4 regions of the Bradyrhizobium sp. CCBAU 11430 genome follow, and region 1 is predicted to be linked to each of the others. Evidence: predicted binding sites of a transcription regulator. Region 1 holds the regulator's gene; each other region holds the start of a gene.
What was found. Region 1 encodes PhoB, which activates phosphate uptake and scavenging genes when phosphate is short. Its sites were predicted from a motif close to TGTCATNNANCTGTCAT; they were not measured.
Positions count from the first base shown of each region.

Region 1 (2,198 bases):
GTGACCCGCCCCATTGCGCGCGGCAACACCGCGCTGGCGCAGGCCTTCGAGGTCGAGGTGGAGGCCGAACCGGTCACCTACGACAACGTGGTGCCAATGAGCCAGCGGCTGTCGCTGCTCGAGCTGAACGAGGCCACCTGCCATTGGCCGGTCGGCGATCCCTCCAGCCCGGATTTCTTCTTCTGCGGCGGCAGGGCGCTGTCCGGCCTGCCCTACTGCGCCCAGCACTCGCGCGTGGCGTATCAGCCGGCGGCGGATCGCCGGCGTGCCCCGGCAAAGCCGGGTCCGCGGTGAGCGGATTTAGCTGATCGCAAAGACGGCAGCCGTCACACGACGGCGCCTCAACCAACTCGGTGTCATCCCCGCGAACGCGGGGATCCATAACCACAGGGCGCTGTTGTTGCGCGAGATGGTCACTCCGAGTCTTCGCCAAACCACTGCCTGTGGTTATGGGTCCCTGCTTTCGCAGGGACGACACCGGAGAATGTGGCGGCAGCCCACCAAACCCCAACGCCTGCAAACCTTACGTCTGCTCCGCCTTCGCGAAGCGATCGTCGAGCGCGTAGCCGGCGCCGCGGACGGTGCGGATCGGGTCCTGCTCGCGGCCGAGATTGAGCAGCTTGCGCAGGCGGCCGATATGGACGTCGACGGTGCGCTCGTCGATGTAGATGTCGCGGCCCCAGACGCTGTCGAGCAGCTGCTCGCGCGAGAACACGCGGCCCGGATGCTCCAGGAAGAACTCCAGCAGGCGATATTCGGTCGGACCGAGATCGATCGGCCGGCCCGAGCGCGCCACGCGACGCTTGTCGCGGTCGAGCTCGATGTCGCCATAGGCCAGCACTGTCGCGAGTCGCTCAGGACTGGCGCGGCGAAGCAGGCCCTTCACGCGCGCCAAAAGCTCCGGCACCGAGAACGGCTTGACGATGTAGTCGTCGGCGCCGGTCGCAAGTCCCCGCACCCGCTCGCTCTCCTCGCCGCGCGCGGTGAGCATGATGATCGGCAGCTGCTTGGTGTCGGGCCGGGTCCGCAGCCGCCGGCACAGCTCGATGCCCGACAGGCCCGGCAGCATCCAGTCGAGCACGATCAGGTCCGGGATGTGCTCCTTGAGGCGGGTGTCGGCGTCGTCGCCGCGCATCACCGTCTCGACGTCATAGCCGTCGCCTTCGAGGTTGTAGCGAAGCAGCTCGGTGAGAGCTTCCTCGTCCTCAACCACCATAATGCGTGCGCCCATCGGGTCGTCGCTCCTTGAGTCTTCAGGTATTCGGGACCGTCGTGGCGAAGGTGGTCATGTCGCCCTTCGGCCGCTTGTCGGTGATCGCCTGGCCTTCGATCATGTAGAACACGGTCTCGGCGATGTTGGTGGCGTGGTCGCCGATCCGCTCGATGTTCTTGGCGCAGAACATCAGATGGATGCAGAACGAGATGTTGCGCGGATCCTCCATCATGTAGGTGAGGAGCTCGCGGAACAGCGAGGTGCAGATCGCGTCGACTTCCTCGTCGCCCTTCCACACCGCCATCGCCGCCGGCAGATCATGTGCGGCATAGGCGTCCAGCACCGACTTGACCTGCTGCTGCACGAGGTCGGTCATGTGCTCCAGGCCGCGGAACAGTTTCAGCGGATGGAAGTCGGTCTCCAGCGCGGCGACGCGCTTGCCCATGTTCTTGGCGAGGTCGCCGATGCGCTCGAGGTCGGTCGCAACGCGCATGGCGCCGACGATCTCGCGCAAATCCACCGCCATCGGCTGGCGGCGGGCGATGGTGAGCACCGCGCGTTCCTCGATGCGCTTCTGCAGCGCGTCGAGCTCGGCATCGATGGTGACGACGCGCTGGCCGAGCGCGACGTCGCGGCGGATCAGCGCGCCGACGGAATCGACGATCATGCGTTCGGCGATGCCGCCCATCTCGGCGACCAGGCGGGTGAGCTCCTGGAGGTCGGTGTCGAAAGCTTTTGCGGTATGTTCAGTACCCATGTCGCGTCTCCTCAGCCGAACCGGCCGGTGATGTAATCCTGCGTGCGCCGGTCGCTCGGCGACGTGAAGATCTTGCTGGTGTCGTCGAACTCGATCAGCTCGCCGAGATACATGAAGGCGGTCTTGTCGGAGACGCGCGCCGCCTGCTGCATGTTGTGCGTGACGATCGCGATCGTGTAGTTCTCGGACAGCTCCTGGATCAGCTCCTCGACCTTGGCGGTCGAGATC
Region 1 covers NZ_LBJV01000072.1:338,950-341,147, forward strand. The annotation lists gene XI04_RS34600 (GcrA family cell cycle regulator) at 1-294, shown strand, start outside; gene phoB (phosphate regulon transcriptional regulator PhoB) at 524-1,231, opposite strand; gene phoU (phosphate signaling complex protein PhoU) at 1,254-1,970, opposite strand; gene pstB (phosphate ABC transporter ATP-binding protein PstB) at 1,982-2,198, opposite strand, start outside.

Region 2 (2,198 bases), 160 kb from region 1:
AGGCGGCGGCCGCCGTTCCAAGTGCCGGGACGCCCGCGGGCGCCGGGTCAGGCATGGTGCCCATGACGTCGGCGGCTTCGAGATCGTATAGCTCGCGCGCGACGTGGTCGGTCAGTGCGGCCGGCGCGCCGTCGAACACCACCCGGCCCTGCGCCATGCCGATCAGGCGGTCGCAATAGCTGCGCGCCAGATCGAGCGAATGCAGATTGCAGATCACGGTGATGCCGAAATGCTTGTTGATGCGCAGCAGCGCATCCATCACGATCTTGGTGTTGCGCGGATCGAGCGATGCGATCGGCTCGTCGGCGAGGATGATGTCGGGCTGCTGCACCAGCGCACGCGCGATCGCGACGCGCTGCTGCTGGCCGCCGGAAAGCTGGTCGGCGCGCTGGGCCGCGAGCGACGCGATGTCGAACTGTTCGAGCGCGGACATCGCCAGCGCCTTGTCCTGCTCGGGCCACACTTGCGACAGCGAGCGCCAGGCCGGCATCGTCGCAAGCCGTCCCATCAGGACGTTGGTGAGGACGTCGAGCCGGCCGACCAGGTTGAATTGCTGGAAGATCATGGCTGAGCGCGCCCGCCACTGCCGCAGCTCCTTGCCGCGCAGCGCGGTGACGTCGATGCCGTCGAACAGGATGCGGCCCTGCGTCGGCGTCGCGAGACGATTGATGGTTCGCAGCAGCGTCGACTTGCCGGCGCCGGACCGTCCGATCACACCGACGAAGCCGCCGGGGGAGACTTGAAACGAAGCGTCGTCCACCGCGGCTTTCGCGCCGAAGCGACACGTCAGACCTTCCACCACCAGCATGCAGGACTCCAGATTAGCTGGAGCCAACCGCTAACGCCCGCGCTTGACACTTGTGTGACACGGGCGTTGCAGTGCGGCGATGCTACACACCTCATCCCCTGTCATCACCGCGTCATGACATCGTCATCAAGCCGCTCGAAGAGGAACGCCCGCCCTCGCACTTCCGGATGCAACATGGCCGCCAAAACTCTTTCGGTCCAGCCGACCATCGATCCCTCGGCCAAGCTGCATGAGACCAGGCTCGGCGCCTATACCGAGGTCGGCGCGCGCACCATCCTGCATGAAGTGGCGATGGGCGATTACTCCTATGTCGTGAACGATTCCCAGATCACCTACACCACCATCGGAAAGTTCTGCTCGATCGCGGCCATGACGCGCATCAATCCCGGCAATCATCCGATGCACCGCGCGACCCAGGCGCATTTCACCTATCGCTCGAGCGCCTACTTCGAAGGCGAGAGCGACGACGCCGAATTCTTCGACTGGCGGCGCCAGCATCACGTCCATATCGGCCACGATGTCTGGATCGGCCACGGCGCGATCGTGCTGCCGGGCCGCAACATCGGCACCGGCGCGGTGATCGCGGCCGGCGCCATCGTCACCAAGGACGTGCCGGCCTACGCCATCGTCGCCGGCAATCCGGCCCGCATCGTGCGGCGGCGTTTCTCCGAGGAGATCGCCGGAAGGCTCGCGCGGCTCGCCTGGTGGGACTGGGATCACGACAAGTTGCGTGAAGCGCTGCCCGATTTCCGCAAGCTCGGGATTGAAGATTTTCTTGCGACATACGAAGCAGGGGCGGCTCCCCTGACCAGATCCCTTACCAGCAAACGAAACGCGGTCGCGTGACAGACATTTTCCTTGAAGGCGGCCGGGCCCTGATCGGCGCCGAACTCGTCGAAACGTCATTGGCGGTGTCGGGACAGGACATCGCGCAGGTCGATGCCTCACGGGGCCGGGCGCGGCTGATAATCGATTCACGCAACCTGCTGGTGCTGCCCGGCATCGTCGATCTGCATGGCGATGCCTTCGAGCGGCAGATGATGCCGCGCGCCGGTGTCGACTTCCCGATCGACGTCGCGCTCGCCGACAGCGATCGCCAGGCGATCAGCAACGGCATCACCACCGTCTTTCACGCCACCACCTGCTCGTGGGAGCCGGGCCTGCGCAGCGCCGATAACGCGCGCGGCCTGATGGAGGCCATCGAGCGGCAGCGTCCGCAATTCGCCGCGGACACCCGCTTCCATCTGCGGCACGAGACCTACAATCTCGGCGCCGAGGCCGAGATCAGCGAGTGGCTCGACGAAGGCCGGGTCGACCTGTTCGCTTTCAACGACCACATGGACGGCACGGTCGCCGACATGGCCAAGCCGCGCAAGCGCAACCGCATGGT
Region 2 covers NZ_LBJV01000072.1:180,934-183,131, forward strand. The annotation lists gene phnC (phosphonate ABC transporter ATP-binding protein) at 1-808, opposite strand, end outside; gene XI04_RS33850 (transferase hexapeptide repeat family protein) at 983-1,654, shown strand; gene XI04_RS33855 (alpha-D-ribose 1-methylphosphonate 5-triphosphate diphosphatase) at 1,651-2,198, shown strand, end outside.
Region 2: the regulator PhoB is predicted to act here: its motif matches at 908-924, upstream of phnC (phosphonate ABC transporter ATP-binding protein).

Region 3 (2,198 bases), on a different contig from region 1:
CGTAAGTCGTGAGGCTGCCGCCCTCGCGGCGCACCACCATCGAGAGCTTTGCGTGCGTCTTCAGTTCGAGGAAGCCGTAGACGACCTGCACGCCGGCGCGTTCGAGGTCGCGTGCCCAGCGGATATTGGCTTCCTCGTCGAAGCGCGCCTTCAGCTCGATCAACGCGGTGACGGATTTGCCGGCCTCGGCGGCTTCCGCCAGCGCGCGGACGATCGGCGAGTTGTTGGAGGTGCGGTAGAGCGTCTGCTTGATCGCGACGACATCGGGGTCGCGCGTGGCCTGCTGCAGGAACTGCACCACCACGTCGAAGGATTCGTAGGGATGATGGACCACGAGGTCCTTCTGCCGGATCGCGGCAAAGATGTCGCCGCCATGCTCGCGCACGCGCTCGGGGTGGCGCGGCACGTAAGGGGTGAATTCGAGATCGGGCCGGTCGAGGCGGGTGAGCTGCGAGAGCTCGTTCATCGCTTGCACGCCGTCGACCAGGAACACCTCGTCATCGGCGGCCGACAGCGCGTGCTGAACGAAGTTGCGCAGCTCCTCCGGCATCTTGGCGTCGATCTCGAGCCGGATCACCGATCCGCGGCGGCGGCGCTTCAGCGCGGTCTCGAACAGGCGGACGAGGTCTTCCGCCTCTTCCTCGATTTCGAGCTCGGAGTCGCGGATGATGCGGAAGGCGCCCTGGCCGTGCAGATTGTAGCCTGGGAACAGGCGGTTGATGAACAGGGCGGTCGCCTGCTCCAGCGAGATCAGCCGGACGGCCTTGCCCTCGGTCGGCAGGCGGATGAAGCGGTCGATCTTGCCGGGCATGCGGATCAGCGCGTTCATCTGCTTGCCGTCGGCGGCGCGGGTGAGCTGGAGCGCGATGGTGAAGCCGAGGCTCGGGATGAACGGGAAGGGGTGGGCCGGGTCGATCGCCAGCGGGGTCAGCAGCGGGAATACGTTGCTGAGGAAGTAGTCCTCGATCCAGGTCCGTTCCGCCTTGGTGACCTCCTTGCCCTCGACGAGCACGATGCCGACATCGGCCAGCGTGCCGCGCAGGTCGCGCCAGATCGCCTGCTGGTCGGAGGCGAGCTCGGAGACGGTGCGGTTGATCAGCGCGAGTTGCTCGGATGGCGTCAGGCCGTCGGGGCTGCGTTCGGCAATGCCCTCACGCACCTGGGCCTTGATGCCGGCGACGCGGACCATGAAGAACTCGTCGAGGTTATTCGCCGAAATCGACAGGAATCGCACCCGCTCCAGCATGGGGTGGCTGGGATTGACCGATTCCTCCAGGACGCGGCGGTTGAAATGCAGCCAGGAGAGCTCGCGGTTGATGAATCGCTCGGGACTCGATGCGATCGCCGGCAGGCTCTCGGTCTCTGGGGCTTTTTCTTTAGTTTCAACAGCTTGCGCAGAGTCCATCAGAAGTCGGTCCATCCAGTTCGCCCCAATTTGCGACTTATGCGCAAAACCGGCCGGAGCATGTGTTAGAGCGATGACGTTTCGATGACATTGATGTTCCGCCGGTTCGCCGCGTCAAGCGGGCTTGGCGTGGGTCTGGAGGCGGCCACGGAGGCCGATCAGGCGTCGCGGAGCAGCTCGGCGGCCAGCGCCCGGGTGACCGGGCGGCCGAGCCTGAGGGCTTCGCTGTCGAGCAGTTCCACGGCCTGGCGGGCGGCGGCCGAGGACCGCTCCAGGCGGGTGGCGAGGTAGCCGACCACGCTCTCGTCCACGGTGAGCTGGCGGTCGGCGCAGAATTTGACGATCAGGCCGCGGAACAGCTGGTCGTCGGGCGGTAGCAACGCGACCACTGGAACGGCGCGCAGACGCGAGCGCAGGTCGCGAAGCTCGATCTCCAGCGAGGCCGGCACCTCGCGTCCGGTGAACAGGACGTAGGCGCCATCCTCGCGGGCGAGGTTCATCAGGTGGAAGAGGGCGCGTTCGTCAAATTCCCTGGCCTTGAGATCCTCGACCACCAGCGCGCCGGTGGCGAGCGCGCCCGGGACCCCCGCGGCGCTCAGCGCATTGGCCGTGGTGGAGCGGGCCCCTGATGCCTCGGCCCAGATCGCGGCGAGATGGCTCTTGCCGCTTCCTTCGGGACCGGCCAGCCACATGATCCGGTTCGGCCATTCCGGCCAGCTGTCGATCAGGCCGAGACCGGCCGCATTGGCGGGGCCTTCGAGGAAATTGTCCCGGCTGAGGCTCTCCGCATGCG
Region 3 covers NZ_LBJV01000045.1:37,837-40,034, forward strand. The annotation lists gene XI04_RS12025 (RNA degradosome polyphosphate kinase) at 1-1,405, opposite strand, end outside; gene XI04_RS12030 (DnaA ATPase domain-containing protein) at 1,564-2,198, opposite strand, start outside.
Region 3: the regulator PhoB is predicted to act here: its motif matches at 1,479-1,495, upstream of XI04_RS12025 (RNA degradosome polyphosphate kinase).

Region 4 (2,198 bases), on a different contig from region 1:
ACGCGGGCGCGGACATATTCGGGAAAGCGGGTGTGGAAGCTGGTCGTGAACGGCAGCTTGCGCTGGCGGCAATAGCGGCGGACCATCAGGCCGATCGGCCCTTCGGTCGCGATGTGGATGCTTTCGGGCCGCGCCCCCTCGATCAGCTTCGCGATCCGTGCGGGGCGGGGCATCGCCAGCCGCACGTCGCGATAGCTCGGCATTGCAAAGGTGCGGAAGGATTGCGGCGTCAGGAACGTGAATTCGACGCCGAGGCTTTTGCCGGCGTCGGCGAGCTTGGTCAGCGTCCGAACCACACCGTTGACTTGCGGGTGCCAGGCGTCGGTTGCGACCAGGATGCGCATCACGCGGCCTCTTCTACGCAGCTCTGGCTGCAACCTGCGGGACGGCTGCCGGCTTCTGCAAATGATCCGCCCAGGTGATGATCTCGAAATGACCGTCGTCGTGCTCGACCAGCGCCGTGCAGCTCTCGACCCAGTCGCCGCAATTCATGTAGCGAATGCCGCCCTCGTCGCGGATCACGGCGTAATGGATGTGGCCGCAGATCACGCCGTCGGCGTCGTGGCGCCGCGCCTCGGCGGCGAGCGCCTGCTCGAACGCGCCGATGTAATTGACGGCGTTCTTGACCTTCTGCTTGGCCCATTGCGACAGCGACCAATAGGGCACCTTGAACAAGCGGCGGAAGAAGTTGACGAAGCGATTCATCTGGATCGCGAAGTCGTAGGCCTTGTCGCCGAGATGGGCGAGCCAGCGCGCGTTTTGCACCACGAGGTCGAAGATGTCGCCATGGATGACGAGATAACGCTTGCCGTCCACGCCGGTGTGGACCGTGTTCTCGACGACGTCGATGCCGCCGAAATGCGTGCCGTAATAGTTGCGCAGGAACTCGTCGTGATTGCCGGGGATGTAGACGACCTTGGCGCCCTTGCGCGCCTTGCGCAGCAGCTTCTGCACGAGGTCGTTGTGGGATTGCGGCCAGTTCCAGCTCGATTTCAGCGCCCAGCCGTCGACGATGTCGCCGACGAGATAGATCGTGTCGGCATCATGGTAGCGTAGGAAGTCGAGCAGAAGATCGGCTTGAGAACCGCGGGCTCCGAGATGAACGTCGGAGATGAACAACGTGCGAAAGCGCCGCTCCGGGCTCTCGTCACTCACATCGTAACTTCCCATGCGCCAGCCTGTAACAATGTCCCGTGACAGGGGGATGACCAATTGAACTTTTGAGGCACCCTCAGATACGAATCACGCCTTGCCTCGCCTGCCTGCGAATATCAGCCGCATGCGACAATCAGGCGACATGGCGCCGCAGGAGGCGCCGGGACCCTACTCTTCCCTGAGGCCAGCTCCCCCGCGGCACAACCTTCGAGACGCCCGCCGTTGGCAGGCCCTCAGGATGAGGGCGGAGTGCGCGGCTGCAAATTCAAAGCGGACCGACGCAGTTCGGCCTCATCCTGAGGAGACCGCGAAGCGGTCGTCTCGAAGGAGAGGCGCTTGCTCGATGTCGCCACAAGGCATTGGGGACGATGAAGCCAGCGCTCAACGGATCGATGGCCGCGCTTCCGCGGACGGCCCGCCTCAGTAGAACCTGTGGAAATGATGGACCGGGCCGTGGCCGTGCCCGACGCTGAAGCGGTCGGCGGCTGCGATGGCCGCGCTGATCCAGGACTTGGCGTTGCGCACGGCAAGCTCCAGATCTTCGCCCTTGGCCAGTCCAGCCGCGACCGCCGAGGACAGCGAGCAGCCGGTGCCATGGGTGTTGCGGGTCGCAACGCGCGGCGCGGCGAGCGCGATCGTGTTTTGGGCATCGACGAGATAATCGATGCTCTCGGCGCCCTCGCCGTGTCCGCCCTTGATCAGGACCGCACGGCAGCCGAGTGCCAGCAGGCGACGCCCCTGGCGTTCGATCTCGGCCTCGCTTGCCGCGACCGGCTCGTCGAGCAGAGCCGCGGCTTCCGGCAGATTGGGCGTGATCACCGACGCCAGCGATATCAGTTTTGTGCGGAGCGCGTCGACGGCCTCGGATGCCAGCAGACGGTCGCCGGAGGTTGCCACCATCACGGGATCGAGCACGACATGCCGCGGCGACCAGCGCGACAGCGCGGCCGCGACCGCATCGATGCCGGCGACCTCAGCCACCATGCCGATCTTCACCGCGCCAATGTCGAGATCGGAGAACACCGCATCGATCTGCGCGGTGA
Region 4 covers NZ_LBJV01000003.1:483,930-486,127, reverse strand. The annotation lists gene XI04_RS02260 (glycosyltransferase family 4 protein) at 1-344, opposite strand, end outside; gene XI04_RS02255 (UDP-2,3-diacylglucosamine diphosphatase) at 358-1,170, opposite strand; gene thiD (bifunctional hydroxymethylpyrimidine kinase/phosphomethylpyrimidine kinase) at 1,576-2,198, opposite strand, start outside.
Region 4: the regulator PhoB is predicted to act here: its motif matches at 1,194-1,210, upstream of XI04_RS02255 (UDP-2,3-diacylglucosamine diphosphatase).